Regions from separate parts of the Cobetia sp. BMC6 genome, predicted to be linked through region 3. Evidence: predicted binding sites of a transcription regulator. Region 3 holds the regulator's gene; each other region holds the start of a gene.

Region 1 (5,069 bases), on a different contig from region 3:
CGGCCTGTCGTGAATGGTGTTGTCAGGGCGGAAGCCTGCGCCTGGCGCGTTCGTCGCCGCCATCTTCCCGCTGCCGTGCTCCCGCGGCGTCATCTGCTGCCCCGCCTGCGTCAGGCGCCGTGATGTCCGCGGGCCATGAGCTTGAGGTGGACTTTCCGCCCAGCGTGCGCGAATCGCGTGCCCGTCCCTCGCTTCTCAAGGGCTGGAGCCGTCGTCGTTAGTCCTTGAGTCGGCGCGACGGCTGACCATCAATGACAAGGCCCCGCTTCCTTGACCGGAGGCGGGGCCTTGTCGTCTGCGTGTCGTGTTCAACTCATTGCTACGATCAGCGCACCAGCACGATCAGTACATCAGGGCGAACAGTTGGCGACGGAAGCGCACGGTCAGCTCATGGGTCGCCCCAAGGGCGTCGAAGACGCGCAGCAGCGTCTTGCGTGCCAGATCATCGCCGTACTGGCGGTCGGTCTTCACCAGGCTGATCAGGGTATCCAGAGCCAGCTCGTAGTGGCCATCCGCCAGATCGCGCATGGCGCGTTGGTAGCGGGCTTCACTGTCGTCCCGCTCGATCATGGCCTGCACCTCTTCGGGAGACGGCGCCTCGGCGATGAAGTCGATGCGCGCACGTACGCCACGCGCCTGGGCGCCATCACGGTCTTCCGGCTTGAGGGAGTCCAGCAGTTGGCGGGCCTCTTCACCATTGCCCTCGGCAACCAGCACCGAGGCGAGATGGATGCGGTATTCCGGTGTCTCGGGAGATTCCTGCGCCAGCTGTTGATACAGCGTCTTGGCGGTGACGAGGTCGCCGTTTTCCAGTGCAGTGGCCGCCTGCTCCGCGAGGCTGGGGCCTGCCCCGGCCGCCGGCTGGACCTTGTGCTGCTCGAGGAACTGGCGAATCTCGGCTTCCGGACGTGCGCCGGTGAAGTTACCTGCCAGGCCGCCCTGGATGACCAGCTTGACATCCGGCACCGAACGCACACCCAGCTGGGCGGCGATGTCCTGTTGCTCCTCGGCGTTCAGCTTGGCAAGGATGAAGCCGCCCGCATATTCACGCGCCAGCTTCTCGAGGATCGGCGTCAAAACGAGGCAGTGCTCGCTCTGCGGCGACCAGCAATCCAGCAGTACCGGCACTTGCTGTGAGGCTTCCAGCACCTGCTGAAGATTGCTCATGTCCACATCGATGATGTAGGTATTGGCGTCTTCTGCCTGGCGCGGTGCACTGGCGGCACCGCCGCCGACTACCCCTTGTGGCTGGGTGGCGGTGGTGTCATTGCCGGTCAGTGGCTGGCCGGTATTGGGATCGATGATCATGGTGCATGCCCCGAAATTCTGTCTGCGATTCAAGGCTCGCGCGCGAGCCGGTTGGCCTGATGATGCGGCCCGTCGCAGTGGAGTTCAAGGCGCTGCCGGACACTTCCTCGCGCGATCGCCTCGGGCGCGTCGGTTCACGGCAGCAGGGTGTCGCCGGCCAGGCTGGCGATGCAGGCGGCTTCGCTCTCGCTGAGCGGCATCACGGACAGGCGTGCGCGGCGCACCAGGTGGCTATCCGCCAGCTCGGGCCGGGCCTTCAGGCGCGCGATGGGCAGGGAGTTGCGCAGCGGGCGAAGGTAGCTCAGGCGCGGGGCGACCCAGCGCGGAGGCTTGCCGGCATCGATATCCGCCACCTGACGTGGGTCGAAGCCCTTGTGCTCGGGGTCACTGGCCGTCGGGTCGGGCAGGGCGAGTTCGCTGACGATGGCAAGCCCGACCACTGCAGGTACCTTGCAGCTGGAGTGCTGGATGAGCACGACATCACCGAGCTGCATCTCGCGCAGGAAGTTGCGCGCCTGATAGTTGCGAACGCCATCCCATAGCGCCGGTGATTCGCGGCGCAGGTCATCCAGCGAGAAGGCATCGGGTTCGGTCTTGATCAGCCAGTGGCGCATGCGGCACTCCCTTGGGGCTTACGTGATGAGTGTGAAGGCGATGGGCGTTGAGAAAGGGACAGGCGAGGTCCGGGCGCTGGCCTCAGCGATATCCTCGCACAGGAATTTCACGCATACGAAAAAGGCCTGATGCATGGCATCAGGCCTTTCGAATTCTTGGTAGCGGGGACCGGATTTGAACCGATGACCTTCGGGTTATGAGCCCGACGAGCTACCAGACTGCTCCACCCCGCAACACTGGGTACTGCCTTTGCTCCAACTCTGACGCATCAGAAGTTGGTAGCGGGAACCGGATTTGAACCGATGACCTTCGGGTTATGAGCCCGACGAGCTACCAGACTGCTCCATCCCGCAACATCACGTTGGTGTCTGACTGGCAATCACCTTGATAGGCAACGACTTGTCAGTGGTAGCGGGGACCGGATTTGAACCGATGACCTTCGGGTTATGAGCCCGACGAGCTACCAGACTGCTCCACCCCGCATCAACGTGGGGCGTAGTATAAGGATATACAGTGCTGCGTCAACCGTTATCCCGTAATTGACGCAAACTTCTCGTGCCCGGTGAGTCGTCACCAACCCGTCTACGCATCTCGAGCGATTATCGGCATCTCGTGTGAGAGATCTGCTACATACATTCCCGCTGCATCCTGTCCATACTGAGAGTGACGCGCCTCGCACAGGCGGATGGCAGGCGTCACAGAGTGCACGATTGTCATCAGGCTGTTAGAGACACGGGTCATTGTTGTCGTTGCAGGCATTCTCGTTTTCTCAGGGCGGGGGTGTCCGCAGATTTGTCAAGCTGTGCCCAAGCCAAGGACACAGGACGTTCCAGGATTAGGGAGACACAATAAGATGACACAAACAGCACCCGTCGCATGGGTTACCGGTGGTACCGGTGGCATTGGTTCCGCCATCTGCCGCGAGCTGGCGAACCAGGGGTATCAGGTAATTGCGGGTTACAGGAACAAGGAAAAGGCAGAGGGGTGGCTATCGGAGCAGCGCGCTGCCGGGTTCGAGAACATCGCACTGTCCGGCATCGAGCTGGACAACTTCGAAGCCTGTCAGGCAGGCGTCAACGAAATCCGCGAGCGCTTCGGTCCGATCGCGGTTCTGGTCAACTGCGCTGGCATCACGCGTGATACCTCCATGCGCAAGATGAGCTATGAGCAGTGGCGCGAAGTCATCAACTGCAACCTCGACAGCGTCTTCAACACCTGCCGTGCCGTCATCAATGACATGCTGGAGCACAAGTACGGCCGCATCGTGAACATCTCCTCCATCAATGGCCGCAAGGGCCAGTTCGGCCAGGTCAACTACTCGGCCGCCAAGGCGGGCATGCATGGTCTGACCATGGCGCTGGCGCAGGAAACCGCGACCAAGGGCATTACCGTCAACACCCTGTCGCCGGGCTACATCGCCACCGACATGATCATGAAGATCCCCGAAGAGATCCGTGAATCAATCCGCGAGACCATCCCGGTCAAGCGTTATGGTCAGCCGGATGAGATCGCGCGTGCGGTCGCCTTCCTGGCCGACGAGAAATCCGGCTTCATCACCGGTGCCAACCTGGATATCAATGGCGGCCAGTTCATGGGCTGATGCTCTGCGCTGGAGTGAGCCAGTGCAGGGTCGGCACTCGGCTCCGCCTGGCGAGAGAATGAAAAAGCCCCCGTCTCGACAGAGGCGGGGGCTTTCCGTTGCCATGGTTTCAGTCTTGCGAGTGCATCATCACAGGTTCAGACGTCAGCGCTTCAGGCGTGCTGACTCAGTGATTGAACAGCGCATCGAAGCGCGGCAGTTCGGTCTGCCAGGCGTCCCAGTCCAGCGGCCCGTTGGCGAGCAGCGCATCCAGCACCTCATCCAGCTCTTCTTCACGCTCCATGCGCTCACCCAGCTGCTGGTTGATGCGCGCGACCTGCACGGTCAGGCGGCGTGACTCATCTTCGCTGCCCAGCGGGGCCTCGAACAGAATGGCCAGGTGAACACGCAGCTCGGCCAGGCGCTCGTTGGCGGCGCTGCAGTTGCTCGGCAGGGCCTGACGCATCTGGTTGCGCGCCGCATTGGCCTGGCGGCTGTTGTCGTCGAAGGCCGAGGTGTTCGGCAGCTCGACATCCTGCACGTCGCCGTTACGCGCGCTGGCATCCGCCACGGCGTGCTGTTCGAGCAGGTCACGCCATTGCTGCCATTCCTCGCGCAATTGCAGAGCGTGCAGTTCGTCCAGACGCTGCTCGCGACGCTTGAGAATGCCGGTCCAGCGACGACGCATGCCGTCGCCCCGCTTGCCGCGCGGTAGCGGGCCGAGGGTGTCGGCTTCCTTCAGGGCGTCATCAAGCAGGGCGGCGTCTTCCAGCGTCTCCGGCTCCCAGCTGTCGAGGCGCTCGATCAACGCCTGCCACTGATCCAGGCGTGCCTGCTCGCGGCTGTCGCGGTCTTCGCGGTCCTGATCGCGTGCGGCGAAGATACGGTCGCACGCCGCGCGGAAGGCGGCCCACAGGCGTTGTTCTTCGCCCTTTGGCGCGCGGCCCATCTCGCGCCAGCGACTCTGCAGGGCCTTGGCCTGTTCGGCGCGGGCACGTGCCGGCGTGTCCTCATTGGCCAGCGCCTCGACGGCCTCGACCAGAGCCTGCTTGGCGGCGGCGATCTGACCCGCGCGGCTGTCGATCAGCCCCTGCAGTGCCGTCAGCGCCTCGCCGAAGCGGTGTGACAGCTGGCGACCGGGGCCTGCGGGCACCGGCGTGTGGCGACGCCATTCCTCACGGGCGCGATCGCGAATCTGGCGCAGGGAGTCGGGGTCGGCATCGTCCATGGCGTTACCGTTGAGCGATTCAAGCTGCTCGCAGAGCGCTTCACGCATGGCCAGGTTGAGTTCACGCAGCTGCTTGCGCGATTCGCGGTAATCCCGCAGGCGCAGCTTGATGGCGTCAGAGGCGGTGCGGAACGCCTGGCTGGCATCGCGGCTGGCGGCCGCATCACCTAGCTCGCGCCATTGCTGAATCAGCTGCTGGTGCTGGCGGTCGCGCTGCTCATCGCTGATGTCATCGCGCTCGCTCAGGGTGGTGATGGCCTCGAGAAGCTGCTCGCGCTTGGGCGCCGCGACGAAGTTCTGCCAGTCACGGAGTTCGGCGACACGCGCGCCGAGCTGGCG
Region 2 (5,069 bases), on a different contig from region 3:
GGCATCGATGAACTGCTGCGCATCCTCGCCGGGGGCGGTGGTGAAGCGAATGTCCAGCGGGGTGTCCGTGTCGATCGCGGCCAGACGCCAGTTGTGATCCGCCGCAGGGTCCACCGCGCCCTGCTGCTGCGTCTGTCGCGAGATGTACTGGGCCAGAATGCTGCGATTCTCGTCCGGTGACGCGAAGGCGACATGCGACTCTCCGGTGCCGGGGAAGTCCTCGCCGTAGGCGCGATAGTTGTTGGTCGCGAGCAGGAAGACATCGTCGTCCTTGACCGGCTCGCCCTCGTAGGCAAGCCCCTGGATACGGTGGGTATCGGAGTCGATCAGCGCGCAATTGCCGTCATAACGCGCCGGCTGCGTGACATCCACCTGATACTCGACGCCGTCGATCACATCGAAGTTGTAGCTGCGGAAACCTTCCCAGTTGATCAGGGGCTGGGGCGTGGCGAGATTCGGGTCAATGCGATGGAACTGCCCGGCACTGCACTCTAGCCATTCCCGCACTTCCTTGCCGGTAACCTTGAGCGCCACCAGCGTATTCGGATAGAGATAGAGGTCGGCGGCATTGCGGAAGCTCAGCTCGCCGGCCTCCATCTCGGTGAACTGGGTCGGGTCATTGTGACGGCCACCGACCTTGAACGGCGCGGCTGCCGAGAGAATCGGCAAACCTTCCAGGTCCGGGTCGCCTTCGACGAAGCGTTTGACGTAATCAGCCTGGGCACGATTGACGATCTGGATCGTCGGGTCGTCCTGCACCAGCGCCAGATAGCTCTTCATCGCCGCACTGGCGCGACCGATGCTGCGGTTGACGTACTCCCGCGTGGCGCCGTGCTCATGCTCGACCAACGCCGCCAGTTCGGCATCTTCCCCCACCTGCGCCTCGCCACCCACCTGAATCGGGCGTGCCTCTGTCTGGCCACTTACCACCCGCCACTGGCCCGAGTCATTGCTCAGTTCGAGATCCATCACGCCCACATGGCTGCCCCAATGCCCCGGCATCATCGCCGGCACCCCATTGAGGGTGCCCTTGGCGATATCGGCCCCCGGCACCTCAGCAAATTCCTCGCTGGGGAAGACCGCATGGGCATGCCCGAAGGCGATGCCATCGATGCCTTCCACCTGCGAAAGGTAATACACCGAATTCTCGGCCATCACCCGGTAAGGGTCAGTCGAGATGCCGGAGTGTGGGATGGCGATCACCACATCCGCGCCCGCCCGGCGCATCTCGGGTACCCAGCGCCTGGCGCTCTCGGTGATGTCCTCGGCCGTCAGGCGGCCCTTGAGGTGCTTGCGATCCCAGGTCATCACCTGCGGCGGCGCAAAGCCGATATAGCCGACCTTCACTGTCTGAGCGTTGCCCTCACTGTCGGTGAAGGCATGGGGGGTGATCTGATAAGGCGTGAAGTACGGCTCGCCGGTCGTGGCGTCCAGCAGATTGGCGTTCACATAGGGGAACTGCGCGCCGGAAAGCGCCCGTTCGAGATACTCGAGCCCGTAATTGAACTCATGATTGCCGATGTTGCCGACATCGTAATCCAGCTGATTCATGACCTTGTAGGCCGGGAAGACATCACCCTCCTCGAGACCTTCCGCCGCCATGTAATCGCCCATCGGGCTGCCCTGAATGAGATCTCCGTTGTCCAGCAGCACGCTGTTGACCACCTCGGAACGCGCCTGCTGGATCAGGCTCGCCGCCCGCACCAGGCCGATGCGCACGCTGGGACGATCCTTGTAATAGTCGTAATCCATCACGTTGGCGTGGATGTCGGTGGTCTCGATCACGCGCAGTGACAGCGTCGCGGCATTGGCTGGCTGAGCGATCATCACGATACCCCCAATGCTGGCCAGACCGAGGATGGCTGCCCGCAGGCGACGCATTGCACACGGACGCCGAGTATTCCCCGCAGCCTCTTTGGTACCAGAGGCCGGCTGACCTTTCCTTCCGGATGATGCATTCGCCATCTCTCACTTCCTTGTCATGGGGGGATGTTCCTGTAGCCCTTCAGGGCAACGCTCCATTATTCAGATGCCGACGCCTCAGGCAACTGGCGGTCCCTGCCCGCCAGCCAGCCGATCCCCGCCATCAGCACACTGAGGGAGGCACACACCATCAATGCCAGCTGCCAGTCACCCTGCCGATCGTAGAGCGCCCCGATCAACGGCGGCCCCATGGCCGCGAGCAGATAGCCCAGGGTCTGCGCCATGCTCGACAGCGACGCCGATTGCATGGCATCGCGCGCTCTGAGCCCCATGAACGACAGGGCGAGAATGAAGCTGGCACCGGAGCCCGCGCCCAGCAACAGCACCCACACCAGCGCCCACCCCGGCATCAGCCACAGCCCGATGAACCCTGCCAGCGACATGCAGGGCGTCGCGAAGGCGATCAGGCGTTGATCCTTCAGGCGCGGCATCAGAGGCACCAGAATCAGCCCCGGCAAGGCTGAGGCCAACTGCAGCAGGCCATGCAACGATCCCGCCTTTTCCGGGGAAAAGCCGTTGTCCGCCAGCATGCTCGGCAGCCAGCTGTTGACGGTATAGAACAGCAGCGAATTGATCCCCATGAACAGCGTCACCTGCCAGGCCAGTGGCGAGCGCCACACGGCTGCCTGACGCACCGGACCCGCGGCACCCTTCTCGACTTCCTTCGCCGCCGGCAGGGAGCGATGTGACAACTGTGGCCACCACATCACCATCGTCATCAATGGCAGGATGACCACGATGAGCATCGCGAATTGCCAGCCATCCGGACTGTCCTGCGCCAGCGGCACCATCACCGCCGAGGCGATGGCGGCCATGATGCCCATGGTCAGCACATAGCAGGAGGTCAGCAGCGCGATGTGTCGGGGAAAGCTGCGTTTGACCAGACTGGGCAACAGCACATTGCCCACCGCGATGCCCGCCCCGATCATGGCGATCCCCACATAGAGCGCCAGCGTGTTGCCCTGCACCCGCAGCACGATGCCGGCGGCGATCGCCAGCAAGGCAAGGAATACACTGCGCTCAAGCCCCACATGACGTGCGAGACGGGGTACCCAGGGGGACACCACGACGAACGCCAACAGCGGCAGAATCATCAGCAACCCTGCCGCCGTGGCATTGAAGCCCAGCGCCGCCTGCAGCCGCTCAAGCAACGGTGCGATACTGGTAAAGGGCGCACGCAGATTCATGGCAATCATCAGGATGCCGGCGATCAACACGGCAGGATGGCTCAATCGCCGAACAGGAGAAGAGTGGCAGAGTTCAGTCATGAGACGCTCGCAGCGAACTTGGAACGGACAGATAGCGGGACGACACATCAGAGGTGAATTCCCGCGCAGATTAACGATAGCGTAATCGCCAATATCGCTGCAGAATTGAGCCATCATGACATCAGATACCTGAAATCGGACAATCTGCGAGCCGACATGCCAGCCACCTCCTCTAGGACCTCCGCGACGCCGATTTCCCTTGCCACGCGAGACGCAACCTCATCGTCGGGAGTCGCCAGCGGTCACTCCTCCGTGCCCTTCTCCAGCAGCGTCTGCGAACATGACCCGGACATCTACGAGATTCCGGCCAGCGCCCTGCATGTGGATACCGGACAACAGGTGATGGAAGTCCCGATCCACCAGCATCGCAAGGGACAGCTGGTCATCGCCCTGCATGGCGTCGTGACCAGCCGCGTGCCGGAAGGGCTGTGGATGGTGCCGCCGCACAGCGGCGTCTGGATTCCCGGCAACCTGCCCCACAGCAACCACCTGACCCGTGGCGGCCGCGTGTGCCACCTGTTCATCGAGCCCGGAGCGCTTGAGATGCCGAGCCACAGCTGTACGCTGTCGATCTCGCCCCTGTTGCGTGAGCTGGTGCTGCGTCTGGCGGAGCTGCCCCAGCCATATCCTGAACAGGGGCCGACAGCGCGGCTGGTCGATGTCCTGCTGGAAGAACTGGCCTGCATGCCCAGCGAACGTCTGCATCTGCCCTTGCCTGAAGACCCGCGGCTGACCCGCATCAGCGATGCCCTGATCAAGACACCGGATGATCGGCGCACCCTGGCCGAGTGGGCGAGCGAACTGGCGATGAGCGAACGCACCCTCGCCCGGCTTATCCAGCGTGACACCGGCCTGAGCTTCAGCCGCTGGCGCCAGCAACTCCACCTGGTGGTGGGGATCCGCCTGCTGGCCGAGGGCATGAGCGTGCAGCGCGTCTCGGAAGACGTCGGTTATCAGTCCGTCAACGCCTTCATCAGCATGTTCAAGAAGCTGCTCGGCACCACGCCTGCACGCTACCTGCAGGAGCGCGAGCAGCGCCGCTCGGGCAGTGATATTGGCGACGCGTGACTACGCCCCCCATGGGCGAAGACCCCGCGCATCGCCATGACGATGCCGCGGGGTCTTTGCATGACGCTACCTGAGCGTGGCGCCACTTGAGCGTGGGCAAGCGCTTGGAAACGCTCTCTACCAAATGAGGACACAGCCACCGCTGTGCTCGACGCTTACTGGGTGGCAGCCTGCGCGACACTCACGGCCAGCGCTTCGACGGAATCCACGATCGGCAGCCGGTCATCCAGGAGATGGCTGATGAGGGAGAGCTCCGTGCAGGCCAGTACCAGCACATCCGCTTCCTGCGCCACCAGGTCAGCGGCTGCCTGACGGAAGGCCCCCCCGACGGCGTCATCACTCACCTGTCCTTTCTTGACGCTGCGAATCACCTCCAGCATCGCGTCCTCATCCTGGGGATAGGCCAGCGATAGACCACGCGCCGCGATGAAGCCTTCGTAAAGACCTATCTTGCGCAGCGCCGGCGAACACAGCATGCCGACACGTGCGCCCGGCCACTGCGCCGCCACCCGGTCCAAAGTGCGCTCGACGATATGCCACACCGGAATCGAGACGGCGTCCTGAGCATCCTGCCAGTAGTAGTGGGCGGTATTGCAGGGCATGACCAGAAAATCACATCCTGACTGCTCCAGTCGCTGGGCCATTTCCGCGATGGCAGGCCCCGGAGAGACATCGCACCCTTCCAGCAGAGCCTTGATGCGCGACGGCACCTTGGGATTGTTGTCGACCATCATGTGCACATGATCGATG
Region 3 (5,069 bases):
TGGCCGGTTCTTTTGAGATGACGAGGACGTCGCATGATTGATGCCGTATCGGCGCTGGTCCGCGGGACCCGTATGGTCTATACCCCGGGGCTGCGCCGCTTCGTATTCGTACCGCTGGCGATCAACCTGGTGCTCTACAGCATCACGCTGTGGGTGTTGTTCAACCAGTTCGGTGGCTGGATCGATTACTGGATGCTCAAGGTGCCGGCCTGGCTGGACTGGCTCAGCTGGTTGATCTGGCCGCTGCTGGTGGTGAGTCTGTTGCTGGTGGTGTTCTTCACCTTCAGCCTGGTGACCAACCTGATCGCCGCGCCCTTCTACGGCATTCTGGCCGAGAAGGTCGAGCATCGCCTGGATGGCACACTGATTGACGATGACCGTGGGCTGATGAAGATCGGCGTCGACTCGCTGGGACGTGAAATGGCCAAGCTGGGCTATTTCATCCCGCGCATGATCGCGCTGTTCATCATCGGTTTCATCCCGGGTCTGAACCTGCTCTCGCCGCTGTTGTGGGGGCTGTTCTCGGCCTGGAGCATGTCGATCCAGTACCTCGACTACCCGATGGACAACCATCAGGTCAGCTTCGGTGACATGAAGCAGCGCCTCAAGGCGCGCTGGTGGCCCTCACTGACCTTCGGCGCCGCGGTGTTCGTCATGACGCTGGTGCCTCTGGCCAATCTGCTGTTCATTCCGGGCGCTGTCGCCGGGGCGGTACTGATGTGGCAGAGCCACTACCGTCAGTTGCCGGCGCCGCGTCGTTGAGACAGCCTGTCGCAGCTGGTTCATCGCTGTACTGGTTTGTCGTTGAGGTAGCCGCAGCGTCGTCTGGCGGACCAAAAGAAACGCCCCGCAGTCGCCTCCTTTCGAGGTGGCTGCGGGGTGTTCCGCGTTGGGCTGGCCTCCGGCTCAGCTCATCACGGAGTCAGCACATCACCGGGCTAGCGCACTGCTGGTCCGGGGAGCGCTCGTCTGACAGGCGCGCTCGTCGGGGAAGTGACAGCGGAAGCGCGCACCCTCGCCGGGGTGGCTGTCGATCTCCAGATGGCCCTGATGGCGAATCAGCACATGCTTGACGATGGCAAGCCCCAGACCGGTGCCTCCCGTGGCGGTGCTGCGGCCCTTGTCGATGCGGTAGAAGCGCTCGGTCAGACGCGGCAGGTGGACCGGGTCGATGCCATCCCCGTCATCTTCCACCTCGACCAGCAGGCCCTGGTCATCCGCCTTCCAGCGCAGGGTGATATGGCAGTCTTCGGGAGTGTAGCGCACCGCATTGAAGACCAGATTCGAGATCGCGCTGCGCAGTTCCTGCTCCTCACCGCGTAGTGACAGGCTGGCATCGGCCTCGATGGAGAAGGTGTGGCGTCCCTGGGACAGGCCTTCGGCGTCGTCGCGGATATGGCCGAGCAGGGCACTCATGTCGATGCAGCGGCCGTTGTCGGACAGCTCGTCGGTTTCCAGGCGTGACAGGGTCAGCAGGTCCTCGACCAGGTGCTGCATGCGGTCGGTCTGGCTCTTCATCTGGCCCAGCCCACGCTGCCAGCGCGGTGGCAGGTCATCGGCGTAATCGGAGTAGGTCTCGAGATAGCCGGCCAGTACCGTCAGCGGCGTGCGCAGTTCATGGGAGACATTGGCCACGAAGTCGCGGCGCATCTCTTCCAGGCGATAGAGGCGGGTGACGTCACGCAGCATGACCAGACGTTCGTTGTCACCGAACAGGGTGATGGAAATCTGCAGCGTCAGGTTGTCAGACAGCGGCGACTGCAGCGTCAGCGGCTCGCGGTAGGCCAGCCGATTGAAGTAGTCGATGAAGGCGGGGTCACGCAGATAGTTGGTGATGTGCTGGCCGCGGTCGTGGCTGGCCTTGAGACCGACCAGCTGCTCGGCAGCGCTGTTCCACCATTCCATGTCACCGTGGTTGTCCAGCATCACCAGGCCGTCGCGCATGGCCTCGGAGGATTCCTGGATACGGTTGAGGATGCTGCGCAGTCGCTCCTGAGTCTGACGCTGGCCCTTCTGATAGCGGTAGAGACGATCGAGCAGGTCTCCCCACACGCCATCGCCGGGCGGTGGCTCTTCATGGGGATTGGTGATCAGCCAGGTATAGAGGCTCTTCAAGTGCTTGAGATGGACGAACAGATACAGCGCCAGACCCAGCGCCAGGCCCCAGCCCAGATGGCCCAGCAGGCCACCGATCAGGCCGAAGCCACCGGCAAGGTAGCCGAGGCGCCATAGCTCGTTGGTCCAATAGCGCATGAATCCCTCAGGCCTGAGCGCTGAAGCGGTAACCGGTGCCACGGACGGTCTGGATCAGATGCTGATGGCCTGTGCCCAGCGCCTTGCGCAGGCGGCGGATGTGCACGTCCACGGTGCGCTCCTCGACATAGACGTTACCCCCCCATACCTGGTCGAGTAGCTGGCTGCGGGTGTAGGCACGCTCCTGATGCGTCATGAAGAACTGCAGCAGGCGATATTCGGTCGGGCCGACATCCAGTGAGTTGCCGTGGGCGGTGACGCGGTGGCTGGCCGGGTCGAGCATCAAGCCTTCGACTTCCACTGCCTCCTCGACCCCCTTGGGGGTGGTGCGACGCAGCACGGCCTTGAGACGGGCGACCAGCTCGCGTGGCGAGAAGGGCTTGGTGATGTAGTCGTCGGCACCGGCTTCCAGGCCTTGAATCTTGTTGTCTTCCTCGCCCTTGGCGGTCAACAGGATGATCGGCAGTTCCGAGGTGGTCTCGTCTCGCTTGAGACGCCGCGCGAGCTCCAGGCCACTGGTGCCCGGCATCATCCAGTCCAGCAACAGCAGATCGGGCTTTTCATCGACGACGATGGCGTGGGCGTCCTGGGCATTGTCTGCCTCCAGCACGCGGTAATCCGCCATTTCGAGGGCGACGGCGATCATCTCGCGAATCGAGGATTCATCGTCGACAATCAGTACGGTCTTGGAGCTCATCGCTAGATCCCATGCAGCAGTCGGCGCACGCGCCAGAATGACAAGTCGATGACGATTACAACCCGCTTATATGACAACCAGATGACAACTGCCAGCATGGCAGCTTGCACGCAAGCCTGCCAGCCGCCTTGGAGGCGCGGCAGGCAGGCATGAATCGTGGGCTGGGGAGCAACCGGGGGCAGGGATAGCTTTAAATTAAATAATGCGAATATTTATGCAGGAGTCAGCTCATCGGCCAGGTCGCCAGGGCGATACCGGCGAAGATCAGCAGCCCCGTCCAATGATTGTTGAGGAACGCCTGGAAGCAGGGCGCACGCTCACGCTCACGGATCAGACGTTGCTGCCAGACGAAGGTGACGGCGGCGGCAGCCAGCCCCAGCCAGTAGAAGATGCCCAGCGCCAGCTGCAGGCCGATGCCGATCAACACCACCAGCATGCCCAGCTGCAACAGGCCGATCATCAGCTTGTCGGCACGCCCGAACAGCACGGCGGTGGACTTGATGCCCACCTTGAGGTCGTCGTTGCGATCGACCATCGCATAGGCGGTGTCGTAGGCCACCGTCCACATCAGGTTGGCCGCGAACAGCCACCAGCCGTAGGTCGGCACCTCCTCCAGCGTCGCGGCGAAGGCCATCGGAATCGCCCAGCCGAAGGCGGCGCCCAGCACTACCTGGGGCAGATGATGGAAGCGCTTCATGAATGGGTAGCTGGCTGCCAACAGCACGGCGACGATCGACAGCAGCACCGTGGTCAGGTTGGTGAAGCACACCAGCACGAAGGCGGCCGCGACCAGCCCCCCGAACAGTGTCAGCGCCTCGCGCTCCGAGATGCGGCCCGAGGTCAGCGGTCGGTCACGCGTGCGCTCGACATGCTTGTCCCAATGCCGATCGGCGTAGTCGTTGATCACGCAGCCGGCGGCGCGCATCAGGTAGACCCCGGCGATGAAGATCAGCAGGGTCGTGCGCTCGGGGATGCCATCTGCCGCCAGCCACAGTGCCCATAGGGTCGGCCACATCAGCAGCCAGGTGCCGATGGGGCGGTCCAGCCGTGTCAGGGCGAGGTAGTCGGCCAGTCTGGAAGGACGCGAAGCGGCGGAAGTGGATGACGCGGTCATCGGGGCTCCTGGGCGGGTGGTAGTGGGCAAGGGAAGAGAGGGAAACGAGGCCAGTCGGCCGCACGGCTCAGGTCAGTTGCAGCGCGTGCTGGAAGGCTGGCGTGAAGCCCTCCTGCACCAGCACCTTGAAGCGACCATGCGAGAACATCGAGCGGCGCATCCACAGGCTGGTGGTGCGGGCCAGCGGCCTGGAGCTCGAAAGCACCAGCGGGGCGCGGCTGATATCGATGGCGCTGCGTATCAGGTCGGGCTGGCGAAACAGCCAATGGCCCAGCGAGCGCTCGCCCAGCGTCGAGAGGCGATGACCGTGGGCCAGGTCCAGCGCCGCCAGCGAGCGTGCGATCACCCATGGCGTATCGCCATGACAGAGCGCCACTTCGCGTCGCCAGACATGCCGGCGTGGGCCGATGCCCAGCAGGCGTGCTTCATCAAGCCGCGCGGGGCCGGTGTCCTGAAGCAGCAGGCGCACGCGCAGGCCCTGGATGGGCTGACCTGCGCGTTCATCCTGCTGCTGCATGGCGCTGGCAAGGCGCTGTGTCAGCGAGTCCGTCGAGGAGAGCCACGCCCACCAGCCGGCCGGCATGACACCCTGCAGCGCGGCAGCCGGCTGCCAATGACGGCGCACCGCCGCCGAAGCCGTGGGTACGGCGCGCGTGGGCGAAGGCCAGCGAGGCACAGGTTGGTACGGGTTCTCGGCTGACGAATGAGGTGCCTCACAGGTGGAGGTCTGTGGCGTGAGCGCTGCGCGATGAGGCTCGCCTGCTGGGCATCGGACCACGGTGAATTCCCTGTCAGGATGACGAAATGGCGAGTCTAGCATGGCCGAGCGGCAAGGCCTCCCGCTCAGGCATGCCTGCACTGCAGGCGGGCTGGTATGCTGGGCGCATTCATCGGCGTTCATGACGGACGCTGCTGGCGCTCTTTCATCAGCGCTTCCCTCGGATCGATCTCAGGAGATGGTGCCATGCGCGACCCTCGCACCCTTGTCATCATTGGTACCGGCAT

What was found. The regulator PhoB, encoded in region 3, activates phosphate uptake and scavenging genes when phosphate is short. The targets are predictions, from matches to a motif close to TGTCATANNNNTGTCANA.
Region 1: phbB (acetoacetyl-CoA reductase) is a predicted target of PhoB. The motif match lies at 2,635-2,652, and genes of this name have one in related genera.
Region 2: MKZ40_RS14325 (bifunctional 2',3'-cyclic-nucleotide 2'-phosphodiesterase/3'-nucleotidase) is a predicted target of PhoB. The motif match lies at 1,967-1,984, and genes of this name have one in related genera.

The regions. Positions count from the first base shown of each region.
Region 1 is NZ_JAKUMF010000014.1:20,625-25,693, forward strand. Features, by position in the region: gene MKZ40_RS16310 (tetratricopeptide repeat protein) at 343-1,308, opposite strand; gene MKZ40_RS16315 (EVE domain-containing protein) at 1,443-1,922, opposite strand; tRNA gene MKZ40_RS16320 (tRNA-Met) at 2,080-2,156, opposite strand; tRNA gene MKZ40_RS16325 (tRNA-Met) at 2,200-2,276, opposite strand; tRNA gene MKZ40_RS16330 (tRNA-Met) at 2,330-2,406, opposite strand; gene phbB (acetoacetyl-CoA reductase) at 2,777-3,523, shown strand; gene MKZ40_RS16340 (DUF349 domain-containing protein) at 3,690-5,069, opposite strand, start outside.
Region 2 is NZ_JAKUMF010000009.1:73,259-78,327, forward strand. Features, by position in the region: gene MKZ40_RS14325 (bifunctional 2',3'-cyclic-nucleotide 2'-phosphodiesterase/3'-nucleotidase) at 1-1,881, opposite strand, end outside; gene MKZ40_RS14330 (MFS transporter) at 2,022-3,251, opposite strand; gene MKZ40_RS14335 (helix-turn-helix transcriptional regulator) at 3,408-4,319, shown strand; gene MKZ40_RS14340 (amino acid racemase) at 4,475-5,069, opposite strand, start outside.
Region 3 is NZ_JAKUMF010000004.1:281,731-286,799, forward strand. Features, by position in the region: gene cysZ (sulfate transporter CysZ) at 34-762, shown strand; gene phoR (phosphate regulon sensor histidine kinase PhoR) at 931-2,253, opposite strand; gene phoB (phosphate regulon transcriptional regulator PhoB) at 2,261-2,950, opposite strand; gene ubiA (4-hydroxybenzoate octaprenyltransferase) at 3,174-4,064, opposite strand; gene MKZ40_RS10780 (chorismate lyase) at 4,132-4,740, opposite strand; gene MKZ40_RS10785 (FAD-dependent oxidoreductase) at 5,029-5,069, shown strand, end outside.